4 regions of the Selenomonas sp. oral taxon 136 genome follow, and region 1 is predicted to be linked to each of the others. Evidence: riboswitches for the same ligand, from Rfam matches in the RefSeq annotation. Region 1 holds a riboswitch; each other region holds the start of a gene.
What was found. Region 1 has a riboswitch for cobalamin ahead of AXE86_RS01895 (TonB-dependent receptor plug domain-containing protein). Riboswitches for the same ligand answer to the same signal wherever they lie in the genome.
Positions count from the first base shown of each region.

Region 2: it holds a riboswitch for cobalamin, as region 1 does, so the genes downstream of both, AXE86_RS00930 (TonB-dependent receptor) here and AXE86_RS01895 (TonB-dependent receptor plug domain-containing protein) in region 1, are expected to answer to the same signal.
Region 3: it holds a riboswitch for cobalamin, as region 1 does, so the genes downstream of both, AXE86_RS10660 (DASS family sodium-coupled anion symporter) here and AXE86_RS01895 (TonB-dependent receptor plug domain-containing protein) in region 1, are expected to answer to the same signal.
Region 4: it holds a riboswitch for cobalamin, as region 1 does, so the genes downstream of both, AXE86_RS06390 (TonB-dependent receptor) here and AXE86_RS01895 (TonB-dependent receptor plug domain-containing protein) in region 1, are expected to answer to the same signal.

Region 1 covers NZ_CP014239.1:411,006-415,972, forward strand. Annotated here, with positions in the region: gene AXE86_RS01890 (ABC transporter substrate-binding protein) at 1-248, opposite strand, end outside; gene AXE86_RS01895 (TonB-dependent receptor plug domain-containing protein) at 400-2,322, opposite strand; cobalamin riboswitch at 2,609-2,844, opposite strand; gene AXE86_RS01900 (TIM barrel protein) at 3,004-3,975, opposite strand; gene AXE86_RS01905 (TonB-dependent receptor plug domain-containing protein) at 3,978-4,967, opposite strand, start outside.
Region 2 covers NZ_CP014239.1:206,003-210,969, forward strand. Annotated here, with positions in the region: gene AXE86_RS00930 (TonB-dependent receptor) at 1-2,295, opposite strand, end outside; cobalamin riboswitch at 2,536-2,710, opposite strand; gene AXE86_RS00935 (TrmH family RNA methyltransferase) at 2,803-3,633, opposite strand; gene rplT (50S ribosomal protein L20) at 3,684-4,037, opposite strand; gene rpmI (50S ribosomal protein L35) at 4,088-4,285, opposite strand; gene infC (translation initiation factor IF-3) at 4,272-4,838, opposite strand.
Region 3 covers NZ_CP014239.1:2,216,360-2,221,326, forward strand. Annotated here, with positions in the region: gene AXE86_RS10655 (ankyrin repeat domain-containing protein) at 1-346, shown strand, start outside; gene AXE86_RS10660 (DASS family sodium-coupled anion symporter) at 732-2,141, opposite strand; cobalamin riboswitch at 2,455-2,630, opposite strand; gene AXE86_RS10665 (LysR family transcriptional regulator) at 2,929-3,873, shown strand; gene AXE86_RS10670 (hypothetical protein) at 3,848-4,967, shown strand, end outside.
Region 4 covers NZ_CP014239.1:1,315,081-1,320,047, reverse strand. Annotated here, with positions in the region: gene AXE86_RS06390 (TonB-dependent receptor) at 96-2,189, opposite strand; gene AXE86_RS12730 (hypothetical protein) at 2,279-2,422, opposite strand; cobalamin riboswitch at 2,381-2,552, opposite strand; gene AXE86_RS06385 (DUF456 domain-containing protein) at 2,771-4,486, shown strand; partial or broken gene AXE86_RS13270 (secretion protein HlyD) at 4,548-4,670, shown strand; gene AXE86_RS06380 (hypothetical protein) at 4,726-4,920, shown strand; gene AXE86_RS06375 (hypothetical protein) at 4,872-4,967, shown strand, end outside.

The DNA of each region.
Region 1 (4,967 bases):
GTATTGGCAAGAGTCTCATTGATGGCAGCCATGCGCTTCGACTCCACAAGGCCAAGCATCATCTCATCACTGCTCGCGCCAATCGTCAGGATCCGTTGGGGCTTATGCAAAATAGACACAACCGTCCCATCCGCATCAGTAACATTGTAGGTGTTCTGAGCCTGCCTGTCCGAAATACCACAGCCCGTCAAAGAGAATAACAGCATGAATATGCACGGCAGCATCACTGCACGCAGCCATCTGCTCATAGTTCCACAACCCCTTTTATCCCTCTCATGAAACTTGCCTCATTATTTTGTAAACTCCCCTCTCTACAGCGCAGAAAGGGGAGTTACTGTGTTATAAAGTTATGAAATACCTCGGCGGCGCACCACACGGGAACGCTGCCAGAGGGAAACGTTAGAAGCTCTGCTCCACGCCGATCATGAAGTTGCGTCCGGGTGCCGTCCACCACTGTCCGGGAGCGCCCCACTTTACATTCGAATGCTCGGCATAGAACTGGTTGAAAATGTTGTTCGCCTTGAGATATACCTTTGTTGCGTCGGCAATCTGATAGTTCATCGCAAGATCGACGACCCAGTAATTATCCGTCGGGAAAGCACCGCGTACCGGTCCCGGGCGTCCAACGATCCCGCGGGCAAGCAGCGACGCATCGAATGCACGGTTGCGGTAGTCGACACCGATGTTCCACTGATCCTCGGGCAGATAACCGTCTGCATTCACGCCTCTCTGCTCCGTCTTGCCGACATGCGTCCGTGTATAACCGAGGCGCGCGCGCAGATGCGAGTCAACGCGCTTCGCGAGCTGCAGCGACCAGCCATGGGCATCCTCATCGCCGACATTGATGTTCACGTATGTCACAGGATGGTAACCGATACGATCCTTCGAGTGGCGCTTGAAGTAGCTCGCCGTGAGGCTGAGACCTCTGCCAAAGTCACGGGCAATACCGATCTCCTTCGTGTTGCCGGACTCGGGCTTGAGGTTTGGATTGCCGTATGTCGGCGCATAAAGTTCATTCGGCGTCGGCGTGATGAAGTACGCACTGTAAGAAGCATAGGCGTGCGTCATCGGATCAATGTCATAGCCGAGGCTGACACTCGGGCTGTTGTGACTGCCAAAGGACGAGTTGCTGTCATGACGAATACCCGCTGTGAGTTTCAGCGTCGGAAGGATGCTCCACTGATCCTGCAAATAGAAGGAGCGGTTGATGAGCGTACGATCATCGATGCTCACAATGCCGCCGTTCTTGATCGTCGTATCATCCTTTATGAATTCGAAGCCAGCCGTCAGCAGATGGTTGCCGAGCTTCTTGTCGAATTGGTCGCTGAATCTCCATGTCGAATCACTAAAATCATAACTGGATCCCGCAGGAGTCCACATGCCATGGGTGAAAGTATCATAATCATATTTGCTGCGCGAGATACTCATTTGGTTCTTGGTCGTGTCATTGATTTTCACATTCCAAATCAAATCGCCATCCAAATAATCATAGTTCCCGCGATTGACATTGAGCCCCTGCTGCTTTTCATAGAGTGCCTGATAGCGATCCGAGTCCTTGTATGAGCGCAGATTGAAGGCAAGATAGGATGCCTTGCTCAGATCCTTGCCGAGGTGAAGATTGACCGAGTCCGCATCCAGATGAGACGGCACCGTATTGCCGTGCGCATCCGAAAAGTCTCCGCTCTTATCCTTCTGGTACTTGATGCGCCAGTCCCATCCGTGCTCACCGCCCGCATTCGCGATGCTGTACTGCTGACGTCCATAACTGCCGTAGCCGATGCCGAGCGTCGTCTTCATCCCCGATGCCTTCTTCGTGATGATGTTGATAACGCCGCCCTTCGCATCCGATCCATAGAGCGTTGACGCCGAGCCGTGCAGCACCTCGATGCGGTCGATGCCGCTAAGATCCTTCATCGCAGATGCCAAAGAGGCCGAAAAGCCCCCCGCATAGTTCTGGCGGACACCATCGATCAGAAAGACCACATGTTCCGACCCGTTGATGTAGAATTTGCTGCTGTTGTTATATCCCGCCGGTGCATACGCATTGACCGTAACGCCTGGCACATCGCGCAGCGCCTGCGTGAGGTCGGTGTAGTGGCGGCGCTCGATATCCTTGCCTGTAATCACCGTGATATTTGCATCCGTCTTGAGTTCCTTGTTCGGGGTTCTTGTCGCCGTGACGACCGTCTCCCCCAGAGCATGTTCATCTGCCGTATCACTCACATCGGCTGCGAATGCATGACCGCCCAGGGACAGCACGCTTACACTGAGGGCTGCTGTCAGAGCTGCTCCTAGCTTCTTCCTTGACCCCAATCTCTTCATCTCGTAATCTCCTCCTAAAACATTACACATTACTGCAGGGCAATACACCATCTATTCATCTGCTGCGAAGGGATGCACTTCGTCAGTCAGAGAAAAGTATATTCCGGAAGCACTGATAAATTCGGCACAAGCATCTTGACGCATCTTTTTGATGCATGGCATGAATCATGGAAATAAAAATCCCCTTCCTGCGATACAGAAAGGGGATAGACTCACGAAAAAATATGATTTGGGCGCACAATATACGCTCACGATAGAATCCCTTCCCCGTCACTCGCAGGTACAAGCAGTGATTCATAACTAGGCAGTTCTCCTGGCTCCAGGTCATCGTTCACCTGCTCCTTCCCAGAGGACATTCCTCCAGTGGCAAATCGGGGCGGCAGATCATCTCTGCACGCCCTGCAGGCTCGCTCGCTGATACAGTGGCGGGACCGCTTCGGCATCGGTCTGCATGGCATACTGCCATAGAGCCTTCACCGAATTCTCTATTAAGTCTTTGACACCTAATTCGATAATATTCAGTTTTCCAGCAATTCGACATATCGTACTATAATACGAATTTATTGTCCTGTCAAGCGCAAATATACTAACAACTCCAAACACCAATATAGAGCACTACGAATACATGACAAAGCAGTGCTCGATAAAAGGGAAAAGACACACCATGCAGTGAACCTGAATCTATCGGTCGTGCGCTGCGGCGCGCTGCTGTATGCGCAGCTTACTCGCCAGATCATCACGGGAACGATGCTGGAACTCGTGAACGAGATACATTGGCTGGACAGTCTCGACGATACGGCGTGCCGCATCGGTATGAAACGGCTGATGCTGATCGACATGCATGACGTAGTCCATCGCCGCCTGCCAGTCGAGCGATGTCTTCCATCCTACATGCCGACGCATCATCTCCCGCGTATATGCCCCTGAGAGGGATTGGTGCAGGTGAATGCCATAGACGCGCTTACCCAATGCTCCAAGCTCGTGGTAGACCTTTTGCACATATGCCGCACCCTCCGCCTCGCTCTGCAGATCCAAGTTCGTGTTCATCAGATGCCCCGTGTCGAGCATAAAGCCCGTGTCGGGATAGCTGACGCGCTCCAAGAGCTCAGCGGCGAGCTGCGGTTTTTGAAAGGTCAGTCCCGGCCACCAGAGATTTTCAAAAAGGAGTTTGCAGCCCCTCGGTATCTCGCCGGCAATCGCATTGACAAGCTCGATGGCCGCGCGAACGACGTCCTCATCCGTGACAGAAAACATGCGCGTATACATCTCCGATGTGCAGTTATGTGCAACGTGGAAGACGAGATACTGCGGCTGACACTCTGCCGCCCGCCGCAGATTCTCCCGCCAGCCCTCCACCCAGTCGGCAACATCCAACGAGCCGTAGTAGCCTCGGATATTGTCCTCACTGCCGAACTCCGCCATGAGTGCAAAATGGTCCCCACGCCAAAAGTCAACCCACGTCGGCCAAAACAGGAGATGTACCCCCTTGATGTACGCGGGTGGAAACAGCGTGCGATCCCATGGCGCACAGAGCATGAACTCGATGCCGTCAAGCCCCGGTTCCTGCAGGATGGCAGGAAGGGCACCAGCATCGCCGTGAAGGATATGCTCCACATCGCAGTCCGCATTAGAGAGATTGGTTAAGGTAAGCATGGTCAGAACTTGTAACTGTAGCTCAGGAGGCAGTTGATCGGTGCAACATAATATTTTGTCCCTGAGTGCCCCACTGTATCATCACGGTTGAGCACGTTGTCAATGCGCAGATTGATCTCGCTGTGCTCATCGGGTGCATAGGCTGTGTTCCATGTCGTGAGCAGATACGGTTTAGAACGAAATGCGGGCTTGCTGTTTGGCGTCTGTACACGATCAGCAAGATAAGAAGCAGTGAGCGCAGATGTCAATTTTCCTTTGTGGTAGTTCACGCCTCCTGTCAGCTGAACTTTTCCAAATGTACGCACCCATCCAAGGTTATTCTCAGTATTCTTTGTCATCGGATTCTGCCACGTTACACCCCAGTTGTAGGAGAAGCCATTTGCTCCCCGAATCTCATTGGAGAGCTCCACCCCAACGTTCCGCATCTCCTCATTCGTATAGTAGCGCACTGGATTTGACAGATCGTCAACGTGTGGCATGATATTATCCTTAACACGTATATGGAATATTGCAGCTTTCCATGTATGTCTATCATGATTCTGCTTCCAACCAATTTCATAATTGATGCCTTTCTGTGGGCGCAGATTCGGTGAAGGCAGCTGTGAAGCATTATCGTTATACATTTGTGCAAAGGTTGGCATGACGAAGGATTGGCTGATATTCAGGTATAGGCTGTTCTCACGATCGAGCTTGTGCAGCCACTGCCCAGATGCGCTGAGGTTGCTGTAGTTCTGACTGCGTGCAGCCCCCGTTGTCCACGTTCCACGCAATCCGAAAATACCAGTATTTCTCTTATCGAAGCGCTGCTCCCACTGTCCAAAGATCCCCCAGTTATTACGAGAATAACGTTCATTTCGAGTGCTGGCAGAGGTGGGAAGCGCCGCATACATTTCGTGCACAAGGTCAAAGCCCAATATCGCGGTGGATTTTGGACTCATCTTCCAAGTGCGCTGTACATCCATACCGTATGAACTGTTCTTTTCACGCGTATG
Region 2 (4,967 bases), 210 kb from region 1:
CTTTTCCACAGGATCCCTGACCTGCGGGATGGCATAGTGCGTGTAGTACTGCGAAACATAGTGTCCCTCACTGAAGAAGAGCCACTTCTCCGTCGGGCGATAGGTCAGTCGGAGATTGCCTTCCCACTTCGGTTGATAGGTTGGGCGCACCTCGAACCAATCATAATGGACGCCCGGGGAGGAGTCCCTGCGCTGCGCCGCTATATTGAGGTACGTGCCTTCGAGGTCGAGATCAAATTTCTTCCAGTGGAAATTCGTCTGCAGCTCAATGCCGTGCGCCTTCCCGCGCATATCGTTGAAGTACGAGCTGTAGTTGAGTCCTGCACGGTAGAGGTAGAGCATGCGCTGTGTATCGCGCCAGAAATATGTGAGCGTCGTTCGATTATCTGCCCCAAGGAACTTGCCGTCCCAAATGGCACTGAGATCAAACTGCTTGCCATACTCGGGCTGTGGAAATTTCGCGCCGCTCCCCTTGTAATCCATTGGAGCCGGCATGATTCCTGCGCCGTCACCTGCGATTTCGTACATATTGAGCAGGCGGAAGTAGGTGCCGCCCGTCATACGCATCGTAAAGTGGTTGTTGAATTCTTTTTTTAATGCGAGCTGCCATGTCACCTTGGAATCCACCTGACTGTCCTCCGGGTGAACCCAGCGATATGTTTTGAGTGGATTGAATCGACCGAACTGACTGTATCCTATAATCTGTGAACGATTGTAGCGGATGGCAGGCGTCAGCTGCCATGAACGCTTCTTGTCAAGCGTAATTGTATCCTGCAGCTGCAAGTTAAAGATATTTTGATCGAACTGGTTGCGCATCTGTGCCCAGAGATTTCCGATACCCGCCTGCACGTCATCGATGACCTCATTAAGCCCATCGCCGTCAATATTCATGCGCTCGTGAGAGTAATTCATCTGGAAGTCGAGCATATTGTTCTTGCTGAGCTGATAGGTGCCGTCCACCTGTACATTGTATTTCTTCGAGCGATAGCGGCTCCACTCCCGCATGGGAATCTTAATCATGTATCGCAGACCGTCGTGAATATTCTCGGCGCGGTAATCCTTGCTCTGGGTGAGGTAGTCGACCATCCAGCCCCATTCATAGTTCTTTCCTATATAGCGGCGCTGTACGAGCAGCTCCTTTGCACTGATTTTTTGATGCCGCTTGTCGTATTTATAGAGATCGTATTTATCAACGAGAAGCCCCGGCTGAATCATATCGAAATAACTTCGATAATCGACCCAGAGACTGTCGGGCAGATGCCGATCGACAGTCTTGTATGTTCCCTTGATCATCCAATCGTCATTCTGCCATTTGACAAGCAGATCCGAATTGCTGTAGTCATTGTATTGCCGCCGGCGGTGCGGATCATCCGCAGCAGTAACCAACCGGCCCCCATTGTCCTCCAGCCACTGGATGCAATCATCTACATTCTGCTGCCATGCTCCGGCGCCATGTGCGATATCAAACGCGGCTTTCCCTGCCGGTGTCATAGCGAGGTAGCCTTGGAGTTCTGTCCGTGTCGCAACGATCTGTCGTCCAATGTCGGTATTTGTATAGAACTGCTCCGCCGCATAGCTGCGGTAGGGGAAGTCACCATCACGCGATTCGTGATTGTAGCCAAAAAGCAGGCTGCCGGCACCTAGGGGGGCTGTGATCTCAACGGAGGCTTTTTTCCCGCCGAAGGAGCTCGGTCCAATCTCGGCGGATCCATGTGCGCCCGTCGGTTTCTTCGTCACGACGTTAATGATGCCGCCGATGAAGGTGCCCGCAAAGCGAGCCGGGATGTAGCCGCGGTAGACTTCGATGCGCTCGATATTGCTGACGGGGATCGTCGAGATATCGACCGCCGCATCGCCGCCGAGATTCGTCAGCACGCCGTCGACGAATACGCCGACCTGTGCTGCCGTCGAGCCGCGTACGGTGACCGTCGTATACTGCCCCTTGCCCTGCACCTCGCGTACATGCACGCCGGGAACCATCTTGAGAAAGTCAGGCAGTGTCTTTTGTTCGCCCTTGAACTCCTCCGGGCGTATAATGGTCACGGTGCCGGGGGAGAGAATATCTTCCCATGTGGGACGCTTCGCCTCGACGGTGATATCAGAAGTGCTATATTTCAACGGAGGACTCGATGATGTCGGCTCCATATGAACCATGGCAGATGCCTGTTCTTCTTCCCCGCCAGTATCAGTTGCGGTACCTCTTGCTGCGGCAATCATCGGATGAAGCAGCGCACCAGACAACAGCATACCCATAACGCCCAACACAAGCCGTCTTTGTTTCCATCGAGACAACATAGATTATCCTCATTTCTGTAGAATTACCAAAATAAATAATCCCGTCATTATATTCAGTCAATAGTATAGAACATACTGGACTCTCCTTTCAAAAAAATACCGCCTTCTGAACGAAGGCGGTCATATCATTTCAAAAAGGCGGCAGAACAAACCTGCCGAAGATACTCTGCTTCACAAAGAAGCAGAGATGATCCCCTTCCCATCGCTCGCAGGTACCGATTCCGAACAACGTCCGAATCGACGGTGATGTTAAAGCAGGCAATTCTCCTGGCTCAGATTCCTCACCCTGTCAAACCTTCCCAGAATTTCTTCCAGTGGCATACGATGACGGGGCTCCTCTTACAGTGGCGGGACCGCTTCGGCTTATACCGAATTCCTTATTAAGTCTTTCGACACCTGTTTCCTTACAATATGAATTTTTTCACTCTTATGATATTACAAATTAGTTTATTTTGTCAATAATATAAAAGAATCTTTTTATAGTTCTATGTGATAAAACTATATCTATTATATCCCTGCGTAGCTGCGCTGACGCATGGACTCATAGAGGATCGCTGTGGCGGCCGAGGCGACGTTGAGCGACTCCGCCTGCCCGCACATTGGGACGTAGAGGTGCTGACACGCGCCCAAGAGGCGCTCCGATACACCGTTTGCCTCGTTGCCGAGGACGACAATCGTGGGGCGGCACAGATCCGCTGCAAAATGCGTCACAGCATCGGCGTCGCACGCAGCCGCATAGAGATATAGGCTTTGCTCCTGTGCGAAACGCAGGAGTTCCTCATCATCGACGCCGCTGATAAAGGGAACGTAAAACAGAGAGCCCATCGTTGCACGGACGACCTTGCTGCTGTATACATCCGCACAGCCGCGCAGGAGTATCACGCCCGCTGCGCCCGCTGCATCTGCCGTGCGCAGAATCATGCCGACGTTGCCGGGATCCTGCACACGATCAAGAGCCAGATAAAACGGTACTTTCTCCGCCGCGTGTACGAGATCGGTCAATGATCTGCGGGGGGGACGCTGCATCAGCAGCAGGATTCCCTGCGGCGCGTCCGTCTCCGCGCAGGCGGCAAAGAGCCGCGGCGGGACACAGTTAACCGGCACGCCGCGCAGATGCAGCTGCTCTGCCAGTATGGCAGCTCGCTCCGCTGCCAAGGCACGCTCCATCAATACGGCGTGTAGGATCTGTCCGTCTGAGCGCGCTGCCATCTCGGCAAGGCGTAGTCCCTCCACCAAGAATACATTTTCCTTGGCGGCGCGGCGCGGACTTCGTACCAGCACGGAGAGGCGGCGGATGAGTGGGTTCTCCGCACTCGTGATTGTCTCGATCTTTTTCATCGTATAAAAAGAGCCTGATGAATCCGATGACTCATCAGGCTGCTCCCATCTTACTGATTTTCCTTTGCGACGTTCACAAGCTGCGTGAATGCCGCTGCATCGGCAATGGCGAGATCGGCAAGCATCTTGCGGTTGACCTCGACCCCTGCATTCGTCAGACCCGCGATAAAGCGGCTGTACGAGATGCCGTTCGCACGCGCTGCTGCATTGATGCGTGCGATCCAGAGACGACGGAACGTGCCCTTCTTTGCACGACGGTCACGGCGCGCATAGTAAAGCGCCTTCATGACGGTCTCGTTTGCCTTCTTGAACTGCTTGCTGCGCGAGCCGCGATAGCCCTTGGCAAGCTTTAAAATCTTCTTATGACGACGGTGTGCCGTAACACCGCTCTTTACTCTTGGCATAGCAATTCCTCCTGTTTCCTACCCACGTAGGGTTCTCTTCATTGCCCCGTTTATGCGTAGGGGAGCATCTTGCGGATGCGCTTGTAGTCCGAATTGTCGGCAAGTGCTGCCTTGCGCAGGTTGCGCTTGCGCTTCGGCGTCTTCTTCTCCAGAATATGTCTCTTGTATGCCTTGTTGCGGCGGAATTCTCCGCTCCCTGTTACGGTGAAGCGCTTCGCTGCAGCGCGGCGCGTTTTAATCTTCGGCATCGCCATTTCCTCCTTTATCTTCCTGCTTCGCGGGTTTTGCCGCCTTGGCGGGCTTCTGCACCTTCGGCGAAAGAATCATCGTCATATTCTTTCCCTCGAGCTTCGCACCGCGTTCGATCGACACGAGATCGCCCAGCCGTTCGGAGACGCGGTCGAGAACCACGCGCCCGAGTTCCGGATGGGAGAGCTCACGCCCACGGAACATGATCGTCACCTTGACCTTGTTGCCCTCTTCGACGAAGCGGAGCGCATTCTTCAGCTTGACATTAAAGTCATGCTCGTCGATGTTCGGACGCAGCTTGACTTCCTTGATGCTGATGGTCTTTTGCTTCTTCTTCGCTTCTTTCTCACGTTTCTGCTGCTCATAGCGGAACTTTCCAAAGTCCATGATGCGGCAGACGGGCGGCTTCGCCTTCGGCGCCACCTCGACCAGGTCGAGATGCTGCTCCTCCGCCATGCGAAGGGCATCGCGCGTCAGCATAATGCCAAGCTGTTCCCCCTCCGCACTGGTGACACGCACCTCACGGATATGGATTTCCTCATTGATTCGCAAAGATTCCCTGCTTATGGCAAGAACACCTCCTGGTACGGATGCGCATGATTACGCCATCCGGCAATAGAAAAGGGCGGCATAAAGCCACCCTCATACATTCTCTCATGCAACCCGTCAGACATCTATGCC
Region 3 (4,967 bases), 640 kb from region 1:
CGAGCATGGGGCTGATATCAATTTATACGGATTTGGGTGTCTGTGTACTCCGCTATGCGAATCGGTATATATTCCAGACGCTCGTATTATGGAATTTTTACTAAGCAGAGGGGCTGACCCTAATTACAATACGGATTTCGATTCTATGTGCAGTACGAAGGATGAGTGGCATATTCGGTCATCGGCGTTAAGCATGGTTTATGATGAGCTGTCTGTTGTAGGAGAAAAATACAACGAGGAACAAAAAGAATTGTTGTTGGCACATGGTGCAGAGCTATTTATAGATGGGTTCAATCCAAAAACCGGAAATATGGAGGAAACCTATGAAAATGGCAATTCGTACTGACAGCTGTGATAGTTCATACTGCTTAGTCAGCTGTACTTCATTACAAGCATATGGCAGAGCGATTTGATGAAGGTCAACCTATCACAGGAAAATAGGATATCCGTCCGTACGTCTGAACGAAGAAAAACTCTATCATACAAGAGATCCCAGTCACTGTACTAGCGTTTGGGATCTCTTGTAGTTTTGCAAAGAATCATTAGCCATTTTCCCCTACACTAAGTCATAATTCTCTTATTCTGGAATTATATCAAGAATCAGTTACAAGAGGATATTATGACAGACTCAGGGAGCCTAAAAGAGTTTGTCGTCCTGTTTACGGGCAACGAGGGAGGGGAGAATGGTATATAAAAAGCCCCCACGTAGGGGGCTGCCAGTGATTTACTATTTACCAAAGGCCCAAGACTTTCCACCATGCCGCGCCGATTGTCAGGTAGATCAGCGTCGTAATGGTCGTCATGATGAAGCCGTTCTTCCACCATTCGCTTTGCGAGACATAGCCTCCGCCAAAGTAGATCGGGGCGCAGCCGTTGCCGTAATGCGTGAGGGAGATCGGCACATCGGCGAAGATGCCGAAGATGATGGCGACCAAAAGGGGCGGTGCACCGACGCTGACGCTGACAGCGATGAATGCCGCATAGAGGGCACTGATGCGTGCCGTGACACTGGCGAAGGCGTAGTGGATGTAGGTGTAGAAGAGCAGGATGATGAGGCAGGAAATAAGCCAACCGAAGCCGAGCGAGGAAATCGCCGCGCCCGCACCATTGGCGATCCATGTGATGATGCCCGATTTTGCGAGAGCCGAAGCGAGTGTCATCAAAGAGCCCATCCAGAACATCGCGTCCCATGCACCCTTTTCCTGGATGACGTCCTGCCAGTTGATGATGTCGAGTATCAGCATGAGGCAGACTGCGCCCATGGCAACGGGTGTCGCGTCGATGTTCGTGAGGCCGGAGCTTGCCCAGAGTGCGAGAGAGACAACGAAGATGACGGAAAGTCCCTTTTCCGCAAGGCTCATCGGCCCCATTTCAGAAAGCTCACGCTGTGCCAGATCCTTGGCGTCGGGAATACGCACGAGTTCGGGCGGCGAAAGTTTCATCATGACATAGGGGACGAGCAGGAGCGCGATGAGTCCCGGCACAATTGCAGCGCTCGCCCAGCCCATCCACGTGACCTGAACGCCCAGCGTCTTCTCGGCGAGCGCCACGCAGAGCGGGTTGCCCGCCATCGAGGTCACGAACATCGTGCAGGTCACGGCGTCTGTATGGTAGCCGACCTGCATGAGGTAGGTGCCGATGCGGCGTGCGCTCTCACCGGGTTTTGAGCCTAGAGCCTCCGCGAGTGAACGCACGATTGGATAGAGAATGCCGCCGCCGCGCGCTGTGGCCGAGGGCGTTGCGGGCGAGATCACAAGCTCGCTCAGGGCGATGGCATAGCCGAGCGACAACGCGCTCTTGCCGATTGCCTCGATGATGCGGAAAGCGATGCGTTTGCCGAGTCCGCTCTTGATGAAGCCGCGGGAATAGAGGAACGCACAGACGATCAGCCAGATCGTGCTGTTGCCGTAGCCTGCCAAAGCATCGGACGTCTTTAGCAGGCCTGTCCATGCGGAGAAGGAAATCGCGATGAAGGCCACCGCGCCGATCGGCAGCGGATGCAGAATAAAGCCCAGCACTGTCGCGATAAAGACCGCAAGCAAATGCCAGGCGAGTACTGTGACTCCGTCAGGAACCGGCAGGAACCATAGGATGAGTCCGACGCCGATCGTGATGAGTGCATTTCTTCTCTTCGTGTTCATGTGTTCACCCCATCAAAAATATGAGTTCTCCGCCGCAGTCCCCTTTTGCCGAAAGCATTTCCTGCGACGCCCATGGAAGCTGTAGATTTGCAGAGCATACGTCCGAGGCCGGCGGGAAGAGGGCAGTTCTGCGTCCTGAACGTTCGCAAATAAAAGCAGCCCCTTTCTGCAAATGAGAGAAGAGACTGCAAAATATCCTTGCCTTGCCGCGTGCAGCGTCACAGCGCATAAAACCGCCGTCGAAAGGTCACCGCAAAGATGCGGATCGATCCAGCGCAAGACACAGATCCCCTTCCCGTCGCTCGCAGGTCAGACGGTGATCGTCGATCAGGCAGTTCTTCCTGGCTCCAGTTCATCGCTCCTCTGCGCCTTCCAAAGTTTCCTCAGTGACGTTTTCTGCAGATTCGCTCGCTGACACAGTGGCGGGACTGCGCCGGCTCTTCCGGCTTCTCTATTAAGTCTTGCGACACCTAATTCATCAGTATGCTGTTTGTCGTGATGATGGCTTCCGTGAGGAAGAATATCACTGCTTCTGCCTATTGTCAAGAGAGAGGCGAAAGGAGTTGAACCATCGGCTTGACTGTATGCGCTGATTGACGTTTAGATGTTTGAATACGCGGTATTTTATGGTAGAATGAGCGTCGAATATACTGGTCTTGGCAAAGGTGTTTTGCCGGAGCGATTTTGTATGTTCGACTTTTTATGTGTCCAATTTCATTTTACAATGAACGATTTCTTCTCTACATTTTTTTGAGTATTTCGTACTTGCCAATGAGGATAGATACGGATGGAGCTAAAGATATTCACGACGTTCAAGACAATTGTACGCACGGGCAGCTTTACAAAGGCGGCGCGTCTCCTCAGTTACACGCCGTCGACGATTACGTTCCACATCGCGCAGCTGGAAAAGCTGACGGGCGTACCGCTTTTTGAGAAAAGCGGGCGGCGCATGATCCTGACAAAGGCGGGAGAGGAACTGATTCCGTATGTGGACGAGGTGCTTGCTGCAGTGAAGAAGGTCAAAAGCTTTCAATACGGTGTTGCCGCCTATCAGGGGACGCTCACAGTCGGCGCGCCGGAGTCGCTGCTCTGCTTCCGTCTGCCGCCCCTGCTCAAACGTCTGCATGGGCATGCACCGCGTGTTGATCTGCGTCTGCGTTCACTCACGAGCCGTGATGTTGTTGCGGCACTCCGTGACGGGCAGATCGATGTCGGTCTTGCATACACGATTCAGGAGAGAGACAAGGAGAACCTTGCGTTCCGGGTGTTTGAGGAGTGCCCCGTGCATTTCTATACCTCGGTTGGTGCAGCTGTATGGTGCCCGAACCTTCGTGAGCGGGAGATGGAGATCAACGAGATGCCGCTGATCACGATGCCGCATCCGGGTGAGATTCGGCAGCTGGCAGACGACTATCTGCGGCAGCGGGGGATCTCGTTTACGAATATGATTGAGCTGCGAAGCACGCAGACCATCATCAATCTGGTTGAAAACGATATGGGGATTGCGCTGCTGCCGGATCATGCGGTGCGGGAGCGCATGGCTCTCGGCCGGCTGTCTGCAGCGCAGTCGGATCCGATGACTGTAACATCATACTACGGGGTTCATCGGAATAAATGGCGCAGCCCCGCAATGAATCTCTTCCTTGACATCCTTGGGGAGGAGAACGGAAACCAGGGCGGAGAGGAATTGCTTCACGATGAGGAGGATGTCGATGCAGCCGATTCTCGCTGAGGAAATTCGGGACTTTGACACGAGTCTCGACCGCCTGTGGGCGCGACGTGATCTCGTCGTTGTCGCAGCGGGGGCACTCATCTGTTTTCGCTCCATCTACCATCGCGCAATGCAGATCGGTGCATGCGGGCGGTTCCGTTATGCTGCTGTGCGGGCAGAGGATTACGTGCTTGGAACGGCGGAGGAAACGATCCGAGATGCAGTGCGCGATGCCGCACGCCTGCTCGGTGTACGTGTGGTCGTGATCTATCTCTCCTGTCTCGACATCCTCACACGCCTGGGTTTTGCAGATATCGAGTGTACGCTCTCTGCGGAGACGGGCTGCATCGTGCGCTGTTTCTTTCGTGGGCCGCTGGCAAAGGCGGACAGCATCCGGCACGAGACTGCAGAAGAGCTCCTCGCCGCGCTGCCGCCGGAGGAGGGGACGGTCACGGCATCGGCGCCGCTGCCGCCGCCGATGAGCGATACGGCGGGCGTGTCGGATTTCCTGCGGGAAGAGGGCGCGGCGCATGTCCTTGTCACGCCGTCGGGCTGCCGGAATGCGCTTGCACGCATGGATCTCATGCCGGAGCGCAGCGATGTCTATGCGCTCATCCCACAGGCGGAGGACTATATCTTTGGCATGGAGGAGACCGCTGCCACAGAGATCGGTGCGCTCACAGCAGAGGGAACGTACCGTACGGTGCATCTCCTCAGTTCACCGGTGCCCGCATTTATGGCGATGGAGGCTGCGCCGGTTCTGCAGGCTGCGGAGGAGCAGGGTTGCCGTGCGTGTGCATCGCCGACGGACGGTTTTCATGATGCTGTGTGCGGTGTTGCAGCGGAATTGCTTCGCCTCGTGCAGGAGGCGGCCAATGGGTGGTGGGCGGCGTGGCAGACGGTTCTCATCCTCGGGTACAGCCCGCTGCTGTTCGGCGATATGGCACAGCTGGATGCCCCGACTGCTTTTCTCACTGCATACGGCTGCGACGTGTGCACTGCAGGGCGCGACGCACTGACCGAACGCCCCTCATTGGTCTGGTTGGTATCTGCTGCCGGTGTGTCGGCGGCAGAATGGCTGCACAGGGAATATGATGTGCCCGTTGTCCGCAGCC
Region 4 (4,967 bases), 900 kb from region 1:
GCATAGAAAAAGCTGCCGCACGAAGTATCTCCTCGTGCAGCAGCTTTTTCTATGTTCCTCTATTCATCCTTCAACAGGCGCAATTCCTTAAAAATCTAGAACGAATATGTTGTACCAAAGGTGTAGGTTCTCTCGTTTGCCGCTTCACCTGCATAGTATTTGCGGTTAAAGAGGTTCTCAATGCCGAACTGCATTTTAACGTTCTCATTGAGCTTGTAATTGAGATACAAATTGGTCACGAAGTAACTGTCTTCCGAGCCATACTCTCCCGTAACGCTGTCCGCGCCCTGACGCGCGGCAATGTACTGGGCATCGAGTACGCCGTTAAATTTATTACGATTATATTCGATACCAAACCGCATCATGTGTTTTGGCAGATCCCAGTCACGCTTGGTCTTGCCGCCACTCGTATACTCACCGGACTCAAAGGTATAGTTAAAATACGCACGCCAGTCACGATGAAAACGGTGTTTCAGTTCAAACTCCGCCCCCTTGACCATCGCTTCGTTCAGATTATAGTAGGCACGCACGTTATTCCTCTTTGCAATCGCAATCTTGTCCTCCGTGTCCACGCGGAACAGCGTCAGTCCATAGGAGGTATTTCTACCGATCTTCTGCTTGACTCCCAGCTCAAGTGTACGGGAGATCTCCGGGGTCAGATCCGGGTTTGCCTGGATAGAGCTCGCACTGTTTCCCGCACGGCGATAGAGCCGATAGATCGACGGGGGATTAAAGGATTTTCCATAGCTTACATAGAGCATTGTATCCTTTTGCGGCTCATAGCTAACGGCAAACTTCGGACTCCACGCATGGAACGATGTGTCCTCGTAGTCCCTGCGTGCGGCTCCAATGTAGGAGTACCCGTCCTTCTTGTCGAAGCGGTCATAGCGTATACCGAGCTGAAGTTTCCAGCGTGCATCCAGTGCCAGCTCATCCTGCAAAAAGAGTGCCGACGACATCACAGAACCGCCGCTCTGCTGATACGGTGCGCCATAGGTCGAGCCCCAATCCTTCCAATGGAGGAGATCGAATCTGCGATAGCGCATTTTATCCTTCATCCACGAGAATCCGGCAAGCAGTGTATTGTTGCCAAGCGTCCACTTTTTCTGCAGATCCGCATTATAGTTCTTGGCCGGATACTCCGCACGGTCGCCGGCACCCGTCCAGTCAATATCCGTTGCTCCATCAGCACTGGAGTATCCATCCTTCCAAGTATTGCTGTAGCCAATTCCTGCCTTGAAACCGTTCTTTGTATCCTCATAGCGCAGTTTGTGAATATCCTGCTCCCGCTGGCCATAGTAGCCAAGAAAATCATCGGGCGAAGCACTGATATAGTTTCCGTTTGGCAGAAGGACAGTGCCTGAGAAAACAGGGAGCCCGGCGGCATCCCTGAAATAGGTGATGGGATCATGATAGGAGTACTGATACGAGGCATGCAGATAGGTGTAGCCAAGTGAGCGGTTCTTGTCAAACGCATAATTCAGATCGACGAAGGTATTCTCACTGTCCTTCTTCTTTGCCCCACGGCTGCCTATAATATAGTCGCCATCAGACAGCCTCCTGAAGGAACCGGTCGCATCGGGCGTATAACTTCCACTGTCTTCCTCCGCCGTTACGGCATGACCGACCCATCCGTCCGACGTACGCTTCTCATAGCCGACGCGGAAGGAAATATTCTTATCACCACCTGTGACCTGAAGTCCGCGCTGCCATGTATTGTTGCTGCCTCTCTGAAGATCGACCTGTCCATGGATTTGAGGTTTTGTCGCCTCTGATGCAGTCGGCTTCTTCGTGATGATATTGATGATGCCCGCGACGGCATGTCCACCATAGAGCGACGATCCGGCGCCACGCACGATCTCAATGCGATCAATATTGGTCAGTGGGATGGAGTCCCAATTGACACCTCCGTCAAAGGCAGTGTTCAGCATCTGCCCATTATACATGACGAGGATATCTGCGCCCGAAAATCCGCGTAGCATGACACCATCCTTGACTTCGGCTGTTGGTGCAACGTAAATGCCCGCCTCACGTGTCAGGGCATCGCGCAGACTAAACGCATGCCTTTTTTCAAGATCCTTCGCGGTGATGACCGTCACGTTAGCAGGGATTTTCATGCGTGGCTCTGCGATACGAGTCGCCGTCACAACGGTTTCGCCAAGGGTATGTTCATCTGGTGATGCGTGCACGTCCGCCGCGCCCTCCTACGCCGCTGCCGGCACCGTCCATGCTGCGCTCAGTGCCGCCAATGCGACCGCAAGTGCCAAATTCCGTCGTGTCATTTCCATTCCCCCAAAATCACACAGATGACCGTGTACGCCCGCAAAAAAAGCCTGCCGTCCTGTCCATCGCAGGATGCAGTGGCGCGCGCCATGAGCGCACCGGCGTACGAGATTCGGTAGGTCTTCCGGCTCTGCTTCATCGTTGCCCTGCCTTCCCGGTTTCCCAGTGACATCATAGGGCATCCTCAGCATTACGGCGGCGGGACCGCATCGGCATTGCACCGATTTCCCTGTTACGCCCCGAGGGGCACCGAACCTGCTTATTTATATTTGCTATCGTAGTATACCGTAGGTATATCGCAGTGTCAATTACTTTTCACAGATTTCATTCGTGTACGCCGCACTCTCGTCCATCCCCGTCGGGGGCACGATTCGGTGTTCGATCCGCTGCGGATTCATTCGCACAAACGCAGGCTTTTCACGCTTTTCGCAACATGATATAATGAGAATCAAATTATATGATGCATCGCTGAACAGGAGGGTACTGCATGGCTGACCGCATTATTGCTCAGGCGGATCTTTCCGGGATATGGAACTGTCTGCGGGAGCTCGGTGAGTACATCGACACAACCAATTCCAATGTCATCACCGTCGGCAAGAATGTCGACGCGCTGCAGCAGGATTTCGATGCGCTGACGGCGGATTTCCACGCCTTCGTGCAGGCGCACCGCCTCACCGCGCGCGCCCAGCTCGCGGAGACTCGTCTCGTCAAGCTGCGGCAGGAGCTCGAGCAAAAGTACGGGCACTACGCCGAGATCCGCCGCACGACGAAGGGCATCCTGCAGGCGAACGATCTCGCCATCGTGCGGCAGGAGACGGTGCGCGCGGCAGGCGAGGAGCTGATGCTGCGCGCACCCGAGTACTGGCTCGCGTCCGCGCTTGTCGCCCTCTCCGCCTGGATCAGCGACCACGAGGAGATCGCCGTGCGTGCGCTCCGCGAGGCACTGCGCCGTGACGAGGAGAAGACGGCGCTCTTCTTTGCCCTCGTCTGCCGCCGTGCGGGACGCGGTGCCCCTGCCCTGCACTGGGCGCAGCACTATCTCATGCGTCAGGATGAGACGGCACTCGACCGCAAGGCGATCCTCATCGTCGATGCGTATGCGAGCGGGCTCCTAGGCGTGGACACGGAGGGGCTGATTGCGCAGCAGCTCGACGCATGGCTCGCCCGCCTCTCCGAGCAGCCGGGCTTTGTCGAGGCGCAGGAGGGCCGCTGGAAGGAGGCGCTCTCCCTCATGCAGCCCGAGACGCCCGCCGCGTTCCACTATCCCTATCTCGAGGAGCACAGCCCGACCGTCGCCGATCTGAAGTCCACACTCGCCGGCGCGGAGCTACACGGCAAATTTTACGCGCACGTCCAGCAAATCGTCATGCAGAACCCGCCCATGCGCACGCTGGTGCAGGAGCTCGACCGCGTCCTCACGAACCTCGTGACGGATTTCGACGCGGCGGAGCAGCCCCTGCGCGAAGCGGTGACGTTCGAGCAGCTCGTCGCGGATGAGGGCGGCGACGAGACGCGCGCAAAGAAGGAAATGCAGCTCAAGCAGGAGGCGTTCGAGGAGCGGCGCGACTTTATGCAGCTCCTGACCGACGCCGCCATGAACCCGAAGGAGGCGCAGGCGAGCGTCGCGACGCAGAAGATGGCGCTCGCCATATCCAAGGACTGGATGCTCTCCGCCTATCGCGACCACATCGCGGAGAACCGCGCCGCCGTGCCGCACAGCATTGCGCTGCGCATCGGGGAGTTCGAGGGGGAGACGGAAAACGGCGAGAACGAGGAGGAGCTCCTGCGGCAGTTCGCCGCGTGGAACGACGCCATGCGCGACCGCGAGCTGGCAAAGCTGCGTCTGACCGGGAAGCAGGAGCTCTGCCGGTGGGCGGGCATCGTCCCCATCGTCCTCGGGTTCTATCTCGGCGGTGCGGTCGGGCTCGTCATCGGCGCGGTCATCGGCGTGCTCATCTACCTGAACTACCGCAGCGCAAAGCGCGCCCTCGAAACGCAGCGCGAGGAGCTGCAGGAGCGCTTTGCCGAGCAGGGCAAAACAGGGGCGGAGATCGTGCGCGGCCTCCTCGCCGAGGTCGTGGACTACCGCGAGGCATTCCGCGCGCTCGACGCCGAGAGCCAAAAGGCGCTGGATTACCTCACGTCATTGGACGTTTCCGCCTTCCGCACCGTCCGCGAGGGCGGCCGCAGGATGCAGATATAGGAGGCAACAATGAACGGGCTAGGGAATCACTGATAAAATGAGGTCTGCCAGATTGGCGTAGATTTTTTGTCCGATTGAGGCAGCAAACCGGACGCATAGCAAGAGCTATGTGGAGGATTTGCTAACGAAAAGCGGGCGAAAAAGATGCGTCAAGATGGTTGTGCCGAATTTATCAGTGATTCCCTATAGATCAGCGCCCGCAGGTGTCTCGCCGAGGATATAGATATAGGAGGCCTACGATGAACGAACAACATCCGTTTGCTGCGATCCCCACAAGCGATGCGGCAGCGCACGGCGCAGCAACCCCCGCCGCACAGGACGCACGCAGCCCGCAGGAGAGGCGCGCCCGCGGCGAGTCCGAGGTGCTCGCGGCGGGGCTGCCCGCGTGGAACCTCGAGCCGCCGACCGCGCCCGTGCGCAGGAGACGCGCATGATCGCCCCGCCGCGCACCTACGCCCAGTGGGCGGCGCTCCTAACGACA